DNA from 2 places in the Ructibacterium sp. SJQ-7 genome. Region 1 is predicted to be linked to the other one. Evidence: a T-box and tRNA genes for the amino acid it is inferred to sense, from the RefSeq annotation. Region 1 holds a T-box; the other holds one or more tRNA genes.
The links. The T-box of region 1 lies ahead of pheS (phenylalanine--tRNA ligase subunit alpha). A T-box ahead of a tRNA ligase gene usually reads a tRNA of that ligase, here a tRNA-Phe.

Region 1 (9,298 bases):
CCGATTCAAAAATAACAGTTGTTGTATCATCCTTAACTTCACTGTTAAATCCGCCCATAACACCTGCAATAGCAACAGCTCTGCCGCCGTCTGCGATTACAAGGTCGTTTGAAGTAAGTGTTCTGTCCTGTTCATCAAGAGTCTTTATAACTTCACCGTCATTTGCACGTCTTACGATAATTTTGTTATCCTGTAAATCTCTCAAATCAAATGCGTGCATAGGCTGACCGTATTCAAGAAGTACATAGTTTGTTATATCGACAATATTGTTGATAGGTCTTACACCGCACGCACGAAGTCTTTCCTGCATCCAACTCGGTGACGGGCCGATTTTAACGTTTTTAACCATTCTTGCACAGTATCTCTTACACTTATCCTTGTCCTGTACATCAACGCTGATTGTATCGGCGATATTTTCACTGTTTTCGTTAAACTTAACTTCAGGAATAGTGAACTTTTTATTAAATGACGCCGCTGTTTCACGTGCAAGACCGATTATGCTGAAACAATCAGGTCTGTTTGAAGTGATTTCAAATTCAACGACAGTTTCATTCATACCGAATATATCCTTAATATCCGTACCGATTTTTGTATCGTCCGGAAGAATAAGAATACCGTATTCAGGTTCATAACCAAGCATATCCTCTGTTATACCAAGTTCATCGTGTGAGCAAAGCATACCGTAAGATTCAACGCCTCTAAGCTTGCCTTTTTTAATTTTTCCGTCAGGAAGTACCGCACCGACAAGTGCAACGGGAACGATTATACCTGCTTTTACATTCGGCGCACCGCAGACAATCTGCAAAATCTCGCCTGTTCCCGCGTCAACCGTACACACATGAAGATGGTCACTGTCAGGGTGATCTTCACAGGTAAGCACCTTACCCGCAACTACATTCTGAACAGATTCGCCCATATTCTCCCAACCCTCAACTTTAGAGCCTGTCATTGTAAGTCTGTCTGAATATTCTTTCGGCGTAACGTCTATATCCATATAGTCATTAAGCCAACTCATAGGTAAATTCATTATATTTCATTCCTTTCAATTTCCGAATAATATATTAAAACTGGTCTAAGAATCTCAAATCATTTTCAAAGAAAAGTCTAAGGTCGTTAATATCATACTTACCCATTGCAATTCTTTCAAGACCGATACCGAAAGCAAATCCCGAATATACTTCAGGGTCAATACCGCAGTTTGCAAGTACCTTAGGGTGTACCATACCGCAGCCCAAAACTTCAATCCAGCCCTCGCCTTTACATACGCTGCAGCCTTTACCGCCGCAAGCGAAACACGAAACGTCAACTTCGGCTGACGGCTCTGTAAACGGGAAATGGTGAGGTCTGAAACGTACTTTTGTATTTTCGCCGTAAAGACGGTGGATAAACATTTCAAGAGTACCCTTTAAATCTGCCATTGTAACACCTTTATCAACTACCAGTCCTTCGATTTGGTGGAATACAGGTGAGTGAGTCGCGTCAACCGCATCACTTCTGTAAACTCTTCCGGGTGCTATAATTCTGATAGGCGGTTTCTTCTTTTCCATAACACGAACTTGGATAGGTGAAGTTTGTGTTCTCAAAACCGTATTTTCGTTTATATAGAATGTGTCCTGAGTATCACGTGCAGGGTGATTCGGTGGAATGTTAAGCGCTTCAAAGTTGTAGTAGTCAAGCTCAACTTCCGGACCTTCTGCGATTTCAAAACCCATTCCGATAAATGTGTCTTTAATGTTGTTCATTACTTTTGTAAGCGGATGAAGTTTACCTGTTTTTTGTGCCTTACCCGGCATTGTAACGTCGATTACTTCGCTCTTTAGCTTGATTTCTTCAAGCTTTTCTGAAATTTCCGCTTTCTTCGTATCTATATGGTTTTCGATTACACCGCGAATTTCGTTTGCAAGCGCACCGATTTGCGGTCTTTCTTCTTTGCTTAACTGTCCCATACCTTTTAGTACGGCAGTAAGTTCACCCTTTTTACCGAGAAACTTTATTCTTGCTTCTTCAAGAGCATCAATGTCAGTTGCTTTTTGAAGTACATCAAGGGCATTTTTTTTGATTTCTTCTAACTTTTCTCTCATTTCAAAATTCCTTTCAATATAAATTAAAAAACACTCCGTCCCATAAGGGACGAAGTGTGTAAATTCAAACTCCGCGGTACCACCCGACTTCCGATAAAATATCGGCACTCAATTATGTATAACGGCACTACCCGTCACAGACTACTTGCAAACCACTTTCACCTATGCAGCTCCGGAATGAAATTTCAAATAAATCCTTACCGTATCGGCTCACAGCTCAATAACCGATACTCTCTTTAGGCGGTATATACCTTACTTTGTTCCATCATTGCTTTTAATATTCAATAATAAAGTATTATATCACCTTTTTTTTATTTTGTCAATCAATAACACAAAATTATTTAAAAGGATTGATTTTTTTGCCAAAAAATTATATAATTTATCCCGAAAGGGTTGATTTGAATTGAAAGAAGAAATTTTAGATATATTAAAAAATGCAGACGGATATATTTCAGGCGAACGCATAAGCGAAATGTTGAATGTTTCGCGAACGGCAATATGGAAACACATTAAATCATTACGCGAAAGCGGTTACAAAATCGAATCGGTCACGAACAAAGGCTACCGCCTTATTTCCTCGCCCGACATCATAACCGAAAGCGGTATCAAAAGCGGACTTACCACCGATTTTATCGGTCACAACTTATTTATATATGATGAAACCGACACGACAAACAATCGTGCAAAGGAAAGCAATTCCTCGCCTGACGGCAGTGTATTTATCGCCGAAGTGCAAACGCACGGCAAAGGCAGTCGCGGACGCGGTTGGACTTCTCCAAGAGGGATAGGCATTTGGCATTCAATCCTTTTAAAGCCCGAAATCTCCCCGCTTGAAGTTTCGCAAATAACGCTTGTCGCAGGTCTTGCCGTCTGCAAGGCTATCGGTCTTAATTCAATGATTAAATGGCCTAACGACATTGTTATTAACGGTAAAAAAATCTGCGGTATTCTAACCGAAATGTCTGCTGAAATAAATATGGTCAACTACGTTGTATGCGGTATCGGTGTAAATGTAAACACAGAATCATTCGATGCCGACATTGCCGACAAGGCTACTTCGATGTTTATCGAAAGCGGTCACAAATATGTGCGAAACGAATTAATCGCAAAATTGTTAAACGAATTTGAATATTATTATAAGAAGTTTCTCGACGGTGGACTCAATGCAATTCTTGATGAATACAAAAAGTGTTGCGTCACGCTCGGCAGAGAAGTAAACGTCATTTTCAAAAACGAAACGGTTCGCGGAACTGCTGTTGACGTTGACGAAAACGGCTCACTCGCCGTACAAACCGAAAACGGTATTATTCACGTCACTTCCGGTGAAGTTTCGGTCAGAGGTATCTACGGTTACATCTAAAATCGGATATATTATGAATAAATTGTAAATTGTTAGCACTCACATCTGTTGAGTGCTAATTTTGTATTGACAAATCTTACTTTGAGTATTAATATATATTATGTAAATTAATTAAACTTCAAGGAGTGATTTATATGGCAAAAGGTAATATTTCAGTTGACAGTGAAAATCTTTTCCCTATTATAAAAAAATGGCTTTATTCCGATAAGGATATTTTCCTTAGAGAACTTGTTTCAAACGGTTGTGACGCGGTCACAAAATTAAAGAAACTTGCAAGTATCGGTGAAGCTCAAATTGACGAAAACGAAAAATTCAAAGTTACCGTATCAATATTTAAGGACGCTAAAAAGCTTGTCATCAGTGATAACGGTATCGGCATGACTGCCGAAGAAATCGACAAGTACATCAATCAAATAGCATTTTCGGGTGCAAGCGACTTCCTTTCAAAGTACAAAGAGGAGGACGACAAAGGTTCTCAAATTATCGGTCATTTCGGACTTGGTTTTTACAGTGCGTTTATGGTTGCCGACAGTGTTGAAATTGATTCGCTTTCATATCAAGACGGTGCAAAGGCCGCAAAATGGACTTGTGACGGAAGTATGGAATTTGACTTAACAGACGGTGACAGAACAGAAAGAGGTACTTCAATAACTCTTAACATCGCCGAAGATTCGGAAGAATTTCTTGAAGAAAGCAAAATCCGTCAAATTCTTCATAAGTATTGTGCATTCCTACCTATTGAAATATATGTTGAAGTTCCTGAGGACAAACACGAAGATCACTGCGACTGCGGTCACGATCATGATCATGAACACGAGGACGATACACCGTCAGAGCCAAAGCCTATCAACAACACAACACCGCTTTGGATGAAAAAGCCGTCGGAGTGTACAGACGAAGAATACAAGGAATTTTACAGAAACGTATTTATGGACTTCAACGAACCGCTTTTCTGGATTCACCTTAACGTAGACTATCCGTTCAACTTAAAAGGTATTTTGTACTTCCCTAAAATCAATCATGAATTTGCAGGTCAAGAGGGACAGATAAAGTTATACAACAATCAAGTATTTGTTGCCGACAACGTAAAGGAAGTTATTCCCGAATTTCTAATGCTTTTGAAGGGTGTTATCGACTGTCCTGACTTGCCGCTTAACGTATCACGAAGTTTCTTGCAGAATGACGGTTATGTTAAGAAAATTTCTTCACATATTACAAAGAAAGTTGCGGACAAGCTTACAAGTATTTATAATAACGAACGTGAAAACTATGAAAAGTATTGGGATTATATCAATATATTCATTAAATACGGCTGTTTAAGAGATGAAAAGTTCTATGAAAAAGTTAAGGATGTAATTATTTATAAGGATATTGACGGTAAATATTTGACGTTGGACGAATACCTTGACGGCAAGGAAGAAAAAGACGTTTATTACGTTTCTGATCCGCAAACTCAATCGCAGTATATCAATATGTTCAAAAATCAAGGACTTAATGCCGTTGTACTTCCGTCAATGATGGATACACATTTTATTTCACTTGTTGAAATGAAACAGCCCGGTGTTAAATTCAAACGTATTGATTCCGCCATAAATGACATTTCGGACAACACAGAAAAAGACGATTCAACTAAAGAACAAGAAGAAAAGTTGATTGAAAAGTTCAAGAATGAAATCAAGGACGATACATTGAAAATCGAAGTGCAGTCACTTAAAGACGATTCAATCCCTGCCGTAATTTTGCTTGGTGAGCAGTCAAGACGTATGCAGGAGATGTATAAGGCTTACGGTCAGCAAATGGCAGGTATGGCTGATATGTTCCACGATGAATTTACACTTGTACTAAATTCAAACAACTCACTTATCAAGAAAATAGATACATTAAATGACGAGGACGCAAATCTTGTTATTGACCATGTTTACGACTTAGCGAAAATAAGCCACAGTCCTTTGCCGGCAGAACAAATGACAAAGTTTATCGAACGCTCCAATAAATTGCTTGAAAAACTGTTTTAATTAACAGTTTTTTCTTCCATCGTCAAAGAGGGACACTAAATTTCAGTTTAGTGTCCCTCTTTTAATATGTTTAATAATTCTTCTATTGTATCCACAGTATAATCCGGCACTTCAAATTCATTTTTAGGTGTGTTTAACTTGTGAATACCCTGTTTTACGCATACGGTTTTCATACCCAACTTTTTAGCCGGTGCAACGTCATTATCCACCCTGTCACCGACCATCACAGCATTTTCACCTTTACAGTCGGCTTTCTCAAGTGCTTTTTGAAAAAGTCTTATATCGGGTTTTGATACACCCTCCTCCGCAGAGGATATGACAAGGCTGATATACTTTGCCAAGCCGTACTTTTCAAGGCGTTTTTGTGTCCCCAACGGCTGATTGGCTATAACTCCGATTTTGTACTTACCATACAGTTGTGACAAAACATTTTCAGAATATTCATAAGGCATTTCAAGCTCACTGTGCCATTCTGCCCTATTCAATCCCGATATAATAACAGCGTCATCATACGGAATTAAATTTTTCAAAGCACAGTCGTCCATTAATTTATAAAACTCGCTTACGCTTATGTTGCTCCCTTTTACCGTATCGCTGACGCGTTTTTCCCACGCCTTGCTTTCGTCAACAAGCGTTGAACCGACATCGAAAAATATCCACTCTATCATTCTCTTATCTGACCGTCACCGTAAATTATATATTTAATAGAAGTCAATGCCTCAAGTCCCATTGGACCTCTTGCGTGCATTTTTTGTGTACTTATGCCTATTTCAGCACCAAATCCGAACTCAAAACCGTCCGTAAATCTTGTTGACGCATTAACATAAACCGCCGCCGCATCAACCTCATTCAAGAACTTTTGCGAATGTTCGTAATTGTTTGTAACAATCGCCTCAGAATGTTTTGTGTTGTACTTATTAATATGCTCAATCGCCTCATCAATTCCGTCAACGACTTTTACCGCCATAATATAATCATTATATTCAGTATAATAATCCTCGTCTGTCACGTCATTTACATCTGCAAATATTGCTTTTGAATTTTGGTCGGCTCTGATTTCAACATTCTTTTCTTTCAGTGCCTTGAACATAACAGGAATAAATTTATCCGCTATTTTTTTGTCTATAAGCAAAGTTTCGGCGGCATTGCACACAGACGGACGTTGTACTTTCGCATTAAGCACAATTTTAACCGCCATATCAATATCCGCGTCCGCATCAACGAAAACGTGGCAGTTGCCTGCCGCCGTTTCAACAACGGGAACTGTCGCATTTTCAACAACCGAACGAATAAGTCCCTTACCGCCGCGCGGGATTAACAAATCTACATATCCGTTCATTTTCATAAGCTGAGTTGCTGTTTCACGCGAAGTATCTTCTATTATATTTAGTGTCCCCTCAGGTATTCCGACACCGTATGCCGCGTCCTGCATAATTTTCATAACAGCTTTGTTTGAATTGATTGCTTCACTTCCGCCTCTTAAAATGCAAGCGTTTGAAGTTTTAAGGCAAAGTACCGCCGCGTCAACCGTTACATTCGGTCTTGCCTCGTAAATTATTGCAATAACGCCCATAGGCACACGTTTTTGACCGATAGTCAATCCGTTTGGTCTTTTCCACATTTTTATTACTTCACCGATTGGGTCGGCAAGTGCTTTGACCTGTCTTACTCCCTCCGCAATTCCGTCAATGCGTTCTTTTGTAAGAGTAAGTCTGTCAATCATAGCTTGACGTGTTCCGTTTTTCTTTGCGTTTTCTATGTCAATGTTGTTTGCCGCAATAATTTCATCGGCACGTTCTACAAGTGCATTTGCAATAGCCTCAAGTGCATTGTCCTTTGTAACCGTACTTACTGAAACCATTTTATATCCTGCATCTTTTGCAAGAGTGCATTTTTCCAAAAGCTCGCTCATTATTCTTCCTCCTTATCGAAATTCTTCGACACAAACAATGTTCCAACAGGCTTTCCGTCAAGTATATCGTAAAGTGAATCAACATTGTTTCCGTTTGCGATTATCATATGAATACCGGCATTTGTCGCTCTTTCGGCAGCCTCAAGCTTTGTCACCATACCGCCCGTACCTCTGCTTGTTCCCGCACCGCCTGCAACATCTCTCACTTCGTCAATATCGTATACTGTAGGAAGTAATTTTGCGTTTTTATTCTTGTGTGGGTCATCGTCGTACAAGCCGTCAATATCGGAGAAAAGTACAAGTAAATCCGCGTCAACAAGGTCGGCAACGACTGCCGATAAATTATCATTGTCGCCGATTTCGATTTCGTCATAACTTACCGTATCATTTTCGTTTACAACAGGAATTATCCCCATTTCAATAAGCGTTGTAACAGTATTTTGAATATTTCTCTTTCTGCGCGGAATTGCAATATCCTCACGCGTTAAAAGCACCTGTGCAACGGTGTTGTTGTAACCCGAAAACATTTTGTCGTAAAGATACATCAGTTCGCACTGTCCGACTGCCGCAATGGCTTGTTTGCCCTTTGTATCTTTCGGCTTTTCAGCCAAACCGAGTTTACCGAGTGCAATTCCCTGCGCACCAGATGAAACAAGAATTATCTCCTTGCCTTGATTTCTTAAATCAGAAAGCACCATAGACAGTCTGTCTATAAGTTTTAAATTCATTGTTCCGTGTTCATATGTAAGCGTAGACGTTCCGACTTTGACAACAATCCTATGCGCCATAGACACGTCCTTTAATATATCGTTCATTGCCATCCTCCTATAAAGCATATAGTTATTTCTATTATATCGCTTTATGGGTTGTTTGTAAAGTCATTTTTATCTTACCTTATTCTTCAAAATTTTACTTGCATTTTTTTACTCTCTATGATACTATATAAATATATCTTTACAAAATTTTCATTGTATCATATAACAATAATGTGAATTTTATTATATATTATACAACATTGTGGGAGGTAATGATGAAAAAACAAATAATTGCGGCAACTGCGCTGATGTTAGCGATTTCTTCAACCGCATATGCGTCCGACAACATAAACATATTCGTAAACGGAAATGCCTTAAACACAGGTGCTTTCATTATGAATGATTCGACGTATATACCACTTAGAGCGGTCAGTGAGGCTCTCGGTTCAAATGTAAACTGGGATGGAAATACAAGAAGTGTTTACATTGATTCCGATGAAGATACAGTCACTGCTCAAGTGATTGAAAACGCAAGTTCAAGTGTCGTTGCAATAGTAGGAAATTACAAACCCGAATATATGACAGGGACTGTTTCAAATTACAACGAACTTACCGCTCACGGTACAGGTGTAGTTATCAAATCAGGCGGTATTATCCTTACAAACGCACACGTTGTAAGCGATATTGACAACATAACAGTCGTTTTCTCCGACGGCGAAAGCTATGCCGGACAAGTTCAGGCAATCGACAAAGATTCCGACTTAGCTTTGGTAAAGGTTGGCCGTCTTGGTTTAAAACCAATATCATTCGCGCAATCGGACAGTATCTTCGCAGGGCAGTCCGTTGTTGCAATCGGTACTCCCCTTTCGCTTTCAATGCGAAACAGTGCATCAAAAGGTATCGTAAGCGGACTTAACGTCAGCACTCCGAGTGCATATTATCCGTTAATTCAAACTGACGCCGCTATCAATGCAGGTAATTCCGGCGGACCGCTTCTTAATATGAAAGGTCAGCTTATAGGTATTAATTCTTCAAAATATGCAGGTGTCGGAATTGAGGGAATTAACTTTTCAATCCCGCTTGACACGATTAATTATGTACTTAATCAATTTGAGCAAAGCGGAAAAGTCATAAGACCGGATTTAGGCGTTACACTTGAAAATTCATGGGAGGCG
Region 2 (9,298 bases), 620 kb from region 1:
AGTAACGCGTGCGGAAACGGTTACAATGATGAATAAAGTGCTTGCTAATCCGATAGCGGAAAATGCAGAAAATCCGTTCGGTGATGTTTCACCAAATCATTGGGCATATAATCAAATTATGACCGCAGTACAGGGAAAGTAGCGGACTGTCTCATATGGTATAACGTGGGATAACAATAAAATGCCACCCCTCAGTCAACTGTGTTGACAGCTCCCCTCAATGGGAGCCAAAAGCCTCTCCTTGAGGAGAGGTGTCACGAAGTGACGGAGAGGTGGCAGAGGCGATATAACATAAGTAGGGGATGGCACGTCGACGTCCCTTGTAAGATAACCGTAGTGGCGGTCATTGGCCGCCCGTTGAAGAAAACACAAAAAGGGCGACCGATGATCGCCACTACGAAAGCCACTCTTTAAAGGAGAAAAAATAAAAGGAGAAACACAATGAAAAGAGAAGATATAAACATACGTGATCCATTCATATTGCCGTATGAGGGCAAATATTACCTATACGGCTCACGCGGAAGTGAAGTGTGGGAGGACAATGCGACAGGTCTTGACGTATACGTCAGTGAAGACCTTGAAAATTGGTCTGAACCAAAAGAGATATTTACGCGAACTGCAGATTTTTGGGCGGACAGACATTATTGGGCGCCTGAAGTTTATGCGTACAACGGCGCATTCTATATGTTTGCGTCATTCAAATCGGCGGACAGATGCCGCGGAACTATGGTATTAAAGGCAGACAAGCCGGACGGCAAATTTACGGTACACAGTGAGGGTACAATTACACCGCCGGATTGGGAATCGCTTGACGGCACGTTATACATAAGCAAAAGCGGTAAGCCGTATATGATTTTTTGCCATGAATGGGTACAGGTAAATGACGGTGAAATGTGTGCGATTGAAATGAGTGCAGATTTAAAAAGAGCAGTCGGTGAACCGATTTTGTTGTTTAAAGCGAGTGAGGCGAGCTGGATTGCCGAGGCACAGAAAAACAAAGGTATATACGTTACGGACGGTCCGTTTCCGTACAGATGTGCTGACGGTACATTACTTTTGCTATGGTCAAGTATGGGCGAAGAAGGATATACAGAGGCTATTGCAGTGTCGGATAACGGCGACATAGACGGTAATTGGGTACAACGTGACGAACTGCTGTTTAAAAAAGACGGCGGACACGGTATGATTTTCAAAACGTTTGATGACAAATTACTGTTATTGTTACATTCGCCGAACAAGCATCCGCTTGAACGTCCTGCGTATTTTGAACTTGAGGATAAAAACGGAATGTTGTATGTGAAATAGGGGAAAAGTGATGAAAAAAACAATATCTATAATTATAAGTATTGCAATGTGTGCAATGCTTGCGTCCTGCGGCGGTGTGAAGAACGAAGTATCTGATACAGAACAGCCGACGCTCATAGATACAATGAGCCTTGAAGAAAAAGTCGGACAAATTCTGTTTGTGCGTTGCGTTGATGACGAACAAACAGATGATTTAATGAGTATAAAACCGGGCGGAATATTGATGTTCGGACGTGACTTTGAGGGACTTACAAAAGACGAAGTAAAAGAAAAAATACAGAGTTATCAAGATAAAAGCGACATACCGCTTATAATCGGTGCGGACGAGGAGGGAGGAACGGTTGTAAGAGTAAGTTCAAACCCTAATCTTGCACCCGAAAAATTCAAGTCGCCGCAAGAGATTTACAATGAGGGCGGAATGGACGCAGTAGTTGAAAATGCAACGGAAAAATCGGAACTCCTTTTGAGCTTGGGAGTTAATATGAACCTTGCGCCTGTTGCGGACGTTTCGACAAATCCGTCTGATTATATGTATGACAGAAGTCTTGGACAAAATGCGGAAGTTACGGCTGATTTCGTTTCAAAGACGGTAACGGCAATGAATAACGCAGGAATTATGAGCGTATTAAAGCATTTTCCGGGATATGGCGGTGTAGGCGGTGACAGTCATCAAGGCACTGTTTATGACGACAAAACTGCCGAGAGCATACGCGAAAACGATTTGCTTCCGTTTAAAGCCGGAATTGAGGCGGGTGCAAGCTGTGTGCTTGTGGCACATAATACGGTCAATGCACTTGACAGTGAAAACCCCGCGTCACTTTCACCGACAATTCACAATATGCTTAGAGATGAGTGCGGTTTTGACGGTGTTATAATGACAGACGACATTGCTATGGGCGCAGTCGCAGATATGGAGAATGTGTACGTTAAAGCGGTAAATGCGGGTAATGACTTACTTATAACGACCGATTATCAAACAGGTTATAATCAGATTTTAAACGCGGTTAAATGCGGTGAAATCAGCGAAGAGACACTAAACAGTGCAGTAGAGCGAGTGCTTAAGATGAAAGGGCAAATATAAAATAAAGGCTGTCGCAATCGACAGCCTTTTATAATGTCTGTAATTTATCAGCCTTTGATTAGGTTTTCGTAATCGTCCTCAGGCATTGGCTTTGCACAATAGAACCCTTGAATTTTATCGCAATGCATTTCTTTCAACAAATCGTATTGATTTTTTGTTTCAACACCCTCTGCCGTAACCGACATTTGAAGTGTATGTGCAAGCGATATTGCACTCGATACAATAGCTTTTGACTTGTCGTCTGTTTCGAGTTTATCGACAAAACGTTTGTCAAGTTTAACTATGTCGCAAGGCAGAAGATTAAGCATATTAAGTGAAGAATATCCGCTGCCGAAGTCATCAAGCAAAACTTTAATTCCATGCTTTTTACATTGCTTTGTAAGCGAAATAAGTAAGCTTTCGTTTTCTGCAAGAATACTTTCGGTAAATTCAATTTCAATCAGATTTAGCGGTATTCCGTACTTTTCAACCGTCTTGATATGATCCTCAACAAAGTTTTCGTCCAATAACTGCAAGAGCGATACGTTTACCGATATTGGCGAAACGTCATAGCCCAGATCAAGCCATTTTCTGATTTTGGCACAAGTTTCTTCAAGTACATATTTGTCAAGCTTAATAATATCGCCGTTCTTTTCAAACAGCGGTATAAACATACCCGGTGAAATTATTGTTCCGTCAGGTTTTTGCCAACGTACAAGAGCTTCTGCACCGTCAAATTTGTTTGCGTTAATATTGAATTTAGGTTGGAAATAAACCTTAAATTCTTTGTTTTTAATAGCATCCTCAAAGCCGTTTTCAATCGTTTTCTGCATCATAATATCATTACGTTGCTTTGAAGAATATATTGCATATTGCGATTGTGAGGACTGTCCTTTCAAATGCTTTTGTGTTATTCTTGCACGATTAAGCATTGAATTTATCTTCATATCTCTGTCATCCACAAGATAAATTCCGACAGATACCGTCATATTATATACACCGCCTGCCGGACTGTATAATTTAAGCGAGTTAAAGAAATCTGCGCAAGCGTTATCTAACGACTTAGTATTGTCGTATGTGATTAATGCGACAAAGTGGTCGTCAAAAATTCTTGAACACAATTCTTTTGGCTCAAGTCGCTTATAAATGGCAGACCACAAAAATTTTAAAGCTCTGTCGCCTTCGTCATCACCGAAAAAGTCATTGATATATTGGAAATTGTTTATATCAAGGTTAATTAAAGCATAATTTTCATCGGGATTGTCTTTCAGTGTTTTCTCAGCCTCAAAAACAAATTTTGTATATGACATACCGCCTGTAAGACTGTCAACGTAAGCCATTTCCTCAAGCTGCTTTTGACCGGTGGTTTTTGCTTTGATTGCCATATGCAATAGGTAGAAAAATACGATTGAGCAAAATACGATGAACAGGTAACAGCATATAAGAATTTGAGTTGTGTACTTTGTCACAACGTTTTTTGGCACAACGGTAAGTATGTACCAGTCGTTTATATTAAGCGGTGTATAATAAATGTATTTTTCAATGCCGTTAAGCATTATTATTCCGTCTGATTTACCTTCTTTTAAATCGGCTTGCATTTGCTGTATGGCACTGTCATTTTTGCTTGACGCTTGACTCATTTCATCAAACAGATTGTCGAATGTCAATCCGAATGAACCGTTATGAGATGAACCGACAATTCTTTTTCCGTCACTGTCAATGACGTAAGAATATCCTTTGTTTTCAAATGTAGGCGTTGAAATTGAATCTGCATATCGGGAAGTCAGATATGTAGAGAAAATTACGAATTTATTTTCGCCGTCTATTCTTATGGGTGTAGTGCATACAAGAAATGTAAAATCATTATATGAATCGCAAAAGAATTTAGTTTCTTCGCTGTTAAAAGCCTCTTTTGTATTAGGAAATTGCGATAAGTCGATTTCGACTCCGTTTATGTCGGTAAGCTTGCCGTCAGGTGTTATAATTCCTAAAAGATGCTGTTGATCATCGATTTGGCTATGCTTTAAAAATGTAAGAATATCGTCAAAAGAGGCATAACCCAATTTTTCTATATAAGATGCCGCATTTTCTATGATTTTTGCATCTCTTCCGAGTTCAAGACTGAAAATAGTCTGATTTTGGTGTGAAATTTCAGAAAGAGTAGAAATCGTTCGTTGATTTGCCGCATAGGTAATATAACTGGCATAGCTGATTATAACAATAGCCATAGTGACAAGCAGGGCAATTGGAAGTCTCAATCTTTTTGATATTGTTTTTTTATACATATATTCTGTGCCTCCCCAAAAAAGAAAATATGAATAATTATATAATTATATTATCATAATAGGCAGAACAGTGCAATAATTTCAAATAAAAAAACACATATAAATGTGTTTTTTTGGAGATTTTACACTAATATATATCCGATAATGAGTCGATGTTTGTGCGGTCAAACATAATCGGGTCGCCGAGTATTATTTCGCTTGCATTGTCCTTGTCAGCGGTGATTGTCTTTTCGCCGAGTGAACCGGCGGTAAATGTTTCACCTATGCTGCCTGTTATTTCATTTTCGTCAAGGGCTTTAAGCGTGTAGGCGGTAAGGTAGCCGAGATCGGTCGTATTCCATATGTACAATCTGTCGCACGTTCCGTCTTTTATGTATTCGGATAATTCACTCGGAAAACCAAGTCCTATAAGATTTACATCCTTACCGGATTTTTCAAGTGCTTTGGCGGCGGAACTCAAGCCTATTGTCGTAGGAACGATAATAGTTTTAATAGCGTCATTTTGCAAAAGATATTGTGTTTCCGTGTAAGATTTGGTTGCATCATCATCGCCGTAAGCTATTTCGATAAGAGGCATATTGCTGTATTTTTCGGGATTTTCGTCCATTTCGAGCTTTAGATAGCGTATCCATTGATTTTGATTTGGTGCACTGCCTGTGGAAGTTAAAATCGCAAAACCCCCTTCACCGTTTGAAACGTCATACGCACTCTTCATAAAATTTCGTCCGAGTACTTCCGGATCGGCTTGTTGAATATGTGTTTTTCGTGAAGTTGAATTTACGGGTGAGTCAACCGATATTACTTCAATGCCTGAATTCAGAGCCTCGGTAAGTGCAGGCTCAAGTGCGTCGGTATCGTTGGCGGAAATGGCAATTCCGTCTACGTTATTGTCCATAAGTTCGTTTATAATTTCAATTTGTTTGTCGGCAGTTGCGGAAGTAGGCGCTTTGTATATCGCTTCAATACCTATTTCGTTGCAGGCGCTTTCAAAACCCTCAAAAACTTTTTGGCTATACGGATTTTGTATATCTTTTCCGACAAAAGCATAGACAGTTTCATTTGCTGATTTCTCCGAAGGAGAAGGAGTCGATTCGCTCTGCGGAACAGAACACGCAGTAAGCAATGAAATGCTTATCGCCAATATAGAGGGAATTGAAATTAACTTTTTTATATATTTCTTCATAAGTGTTTCCTCCTCTAAGTTATACATTTTATATTAGTAATATTATACACCATAAAAACATAAAAATAAATATAAATATCAGTCAAAAATAACCCAAAAAAATCTTTTTTAAAAAAATAAAAATTTTTTTAAAAAAAGTGTTGACAAAGTAAAAAAGGTCTGCTATAATAGTCAATGTTGTTGGCCGACACAACAGGTCAGCGCAAATGGGAGTTTAGCTCAGCTGGGAGAGCGTCTGCCTTACAAGCAGGATGTCACAGGTTCGAGCCCTGTAACTCCCACCAAATACACTTTATGAAAATAAAGTGTTATGGCCCGGTAGTTCAGTTGGTTAGAACGCCAGCCTGTCACGCTGGAGGTCGTGAGTTCGAGCCTCATCCGGGTCGCCATATGCCTTTGTAGCTCAGTCGGTAGAGCAAGGGACTGAAAATCCCTGTGTCGGCGGTTCGATTCCACCCGAAGGCACCACTTCACAATTCTATGAATTGTGAAAAATGCGGGAGTGGCTCAGTGGTAGAGCGTCACCTTGCCAAGGTGAACGTCGCGAGTTCGAATCTCGTCTTCCGCTCCATTTACTACAAGACAAAAGACGCAAAAATATGCGTCTTTTGTTATTTGTATCCGGCGCCATAGCCAAGTGGTAAGGCAGAGGTCTGCAAAACCTTTATTCCCCAGTTCAAATCTGGGTGGCGCCTCCAATAAGGAAGATGCTGCGGCTTAAGAATATACTTAGGTCGCAGCATTTTTTATATAAAATTTGATTTTGGTATGGTGGTATGATATGAAAAAGATAAAGAAATTTTTTGCCATACTTTTGATATTAGCAATAGGAATAGCCGTGATTAATTCGCAGACAGACTTTTTCTTGAATTTCGGAAGTTATGTTCCGTATCTTAAAGAAAATTGTCCGGAGGTTACGGAGTCAGTTTCGGCATTGTCCGAACGGCTTTCGAGGGTGACGGATTATATTCCTACACCGTCCGAGCTTATGGCAATGATAAAACAGGAGGATTTACCTATTGATCCGTCAGATGTGGCGGTCAATGCGTATATACAGAACAGTCCTATGCTTTCGTTTTATCCGAACGAAAATATTTCTATGATTGCGGATTATGACAGAATACAGATATTCGGAATTGTCGGCTCAAGAAGTAAATCAAATTTGATTGCGGCATTTATCGATGAAAACGGTGAAACGCTTGAACAGGTTTCGATTACGGCAAATTCCGAAAATAGTTTCAATAAAACAATATCAATTCCGAAAACGAACGGCTCATCTGTCGGTGTTGACGTGTATACCGGTGATAAGCCTTACGGACAGTTTGAAAGCTGGGTGTATAATTATGTAAAACTTGTGCGTGACGGCAACGGCGGTTGGGTTATCGAACAGTCACCTGTGTTTGAACATAATAAGGCGATGTATGAAAAGGATAAGTCAATTAAAGAGGCACTTAAATACACCGCGTCTATACAATCAAACAGTGACAGTATAATCTCTATCGCCGAACAGCTTACGGCGGATAAAACGACCGACTATGAAAAAGTGCTTGCGTTGCACGATTGGATATGTTCTTATATGTATTATGACGTTGACAGCCTGGCAAGTGACGAGGCACCGCCGTATTACGCAACGGATATAGTAAAGAGCCGTAAGGCAGTGTGTCTTGGTTTTGCAACGCTTATGGCGTCGTTGTGCAGAAGTATTGATATACCGTGTAATGTCGTGTCGGGATACGCACTTGGTGTTGGTAATGATACCGCGTGGACAGATACAAGTATTGCAACCGACGAACAAAATCATGCATGGAATGAAGTATACGTTGACGGCAGATGGATGATTGTCGATACAACATGGGATTGTGCAAATAAAATCGAAAACGGTGAAATGAATAAGGGCGAAGTTTCACATTTGTATTTTGACGCAAATTTGCAGTTCTTCTCAAATAATCATAAAATATTGGAATACTCAAAAAGAAGATAATTTAACGTTCGTAGTGGCGATCATCGGTCGCCCGAGTAGCAGATAATAGGTAAGAGAGAAAAGAGCCACCCCACAGACGGCTACGCCGCCAGCTCCCCTCAATGGGAGCCATACGAAAGCCTCTCCTTGAGGAGAGATGTCACGAAGTGACGGAGTGGTGGCAAATCGAAAGGCAAGGTAAAGCCACCCCACAGACGGCTACGCCGCCGGCTCCCCTCAATGGGAGCCGTACGAAAAGCCTCTCCTTGAGGAGAGGTGTCACGAAGTGACAGAGTGGTGGCAACACAACAGCAGGCAAGCCAAAAACACAACACAGGCTTGTCTGTTTTGGATATAATCAAAAACAAAGGGAAAAATAAAAGGCGAAACAATGAAAATAGGAAATTTTGAAACAGAAAACAACGTATTTCTTGCACCGATGGCGGGAGTAACTGATTTACCTTTCAGAAAAATATGCCGAAGATACGGTGCAGGACTTGTGTATTCGGAAATGGTGAGTGCGAAAGGACTGTACTACAACGATAAAAAAACCGCCGATTTAATGCGGATAGATGACGAAGAACGTCCTTGTGCGATACAAATATTCGGCTCTGACGCTGATATAATGGCGGAAGTGATACCGAAAGTTATGGCGGTAAAACCTGATATAATAGATATAAATATGGGCTGTCCCACACCGAAAATCGTAAATAACGGTGACGGCAGCGCATTGCTTAAGACACCCGAAAAAATAGGCGAGATAGTGCATAAAGTTTCTTCCGCGTCGCCTGTGCCTGTGACGGTAAAAATTCGTAAAGGTTGGGACGATGACAGTATAAATGCAGTTGAAGTTGCAAAGATTATAGAACAAGGCGGAGCGGCGGCGATTGCGATACACGGCAGAACGAGGGCAGAGTTTTACAGCGGAACGGCGGATTGGGATATAATAAAGAAAGTAAAAGAATCGGTTTCAATTCCGGTAATCGGCAACGGCGATATAAAATGTGCCGAGGATGCGAAAAGAATGATTGATATGACGGGTTGTGACGCGGTTATGATAGGCAGAGGCTGTGAGGGAAATCCGTTTATATTCAGACAGGTAAACGAATATCTGAAAAACGGCAAAGTGAACTTTGAACCGACTCCTCAGGACAGACTTGCACAAGCGTTGGAACATATTGAAATACTTGTTGAAGAAAAGGGCGAAAGCCGCGGAATAAAAGAGGCGAGAAAGCATATTGCATGGTATATCAAGGGACTTGCGGGTTCGTCGAGATTAAAGGGCGAAGTTTTCAAAATTAGTGATATTGCCACAATGCGAATATGCCTTACAGACTATATTAATCAATTATAATAAACTTTAAAATGACGTAAAAAAGGTCTTGAAAAAAACCGCAAAATTTGTTATAATTAATAAAATTAATACTAATGAGAGGAGTTATAAGAATGGAAGAAAAATTTTCTAAGGAAGGTCTTACATTTGATGATGTATTACTTGTACCGCA

Region 2: it encodes a tRNA-Phe, which carries the amino acid that the T-box ahead of pheS (phenylalanine--tRNA ligase subunit alpha) is inferred to sense. The anticodon was not compared.

Annotation. Positions count from the first base shown of each region.
Region 1 is NZ_CP195193.1:2,537,201-2,546,498, reverse strand. It holds gene pheT (phenylalanine--tRNA ligase subunit beta) at 1-1,027, opposite strand, end outside; gene pheS (phenylalanine--tRNA ligase subunit alpha) at 1,062-2,081, opposite strand; T-box leader at 2,124-2,359, opposite strand; gene ACSAMO_RS11065 (biotin--[acetyl-CoA-carboxylase] ligase) at 2,485-3,441, shown strand; gene htpG (molecular chaperone HtpG) at 3,576-5,456, shown strand; gene ACSAMO_RS11055 (HAD family hydrolase) at 5,504-6,124, opposite strand; gene ACSAMO_RS11050 (glutamate-5-semialdehyde dehydrogenase) at 6,121-7,371, opposite strand; gene proB (glutamate 5-kinase) at 7,368-8,183, opposite strand; gene ACSAMO_RS11040 (trypsin-like peptidase domain-containing protein) at 8,399-9,298, shown strand, end outside.
Region 2 is NZ_CP195193.1:1,914,934-1,924,231, forward strand. It holds gene ACSAMO_RS08250 (alpha-L-arabinofuranosidase family protein) at 1-142, shown strand, start outside; gene ACSAMO_RS08255 (glycoside hydrolase family 43 protein) at 442-1,305, shown strand; gene ACSAMO_RS08260 (glycoside hydrolase family 3 protein) at 1,316-2,386, shown strand; gene ACSAMO_RS08265 (bifunctional diguanylate cyclase/phosphodiesterase) at 2,434-4,650, opposite strand; gene ACSAMO_RS08270 (substrate-binding domain-containing protein) at 4,778-5,833, opposite strand; tRNA gene ACSAMO_RS08275 (tRNA-Val) at 6,042-6,117, shown strand; tRNA gene ACSAMO_RS08280 (tRNA-Asp) at 6,146-6,222, shown strand; tRNA gene ACSAMO_RS08285 (tRNA-Phe) at 6,226-6,301, shown strand; tRNA gene ACSAMO_RS08290 (tRNA-Gly) at 6,330-6,404, shown strand; tRNA gene ACSAMO_RS08295 (tRNA-Cys) at 6,457-6,531, shown strand; gene ACSAMO_RS08300 (transglutaminase domain-containing protein) at 6,615-7,814, shown strand; gene dusB (tRNA dihydrouridine synthase DusB) at 8,185-9,147, shown strand; gene guaB (IMP dehydrogenase) at 9,240-9,298, shown strand, end outside.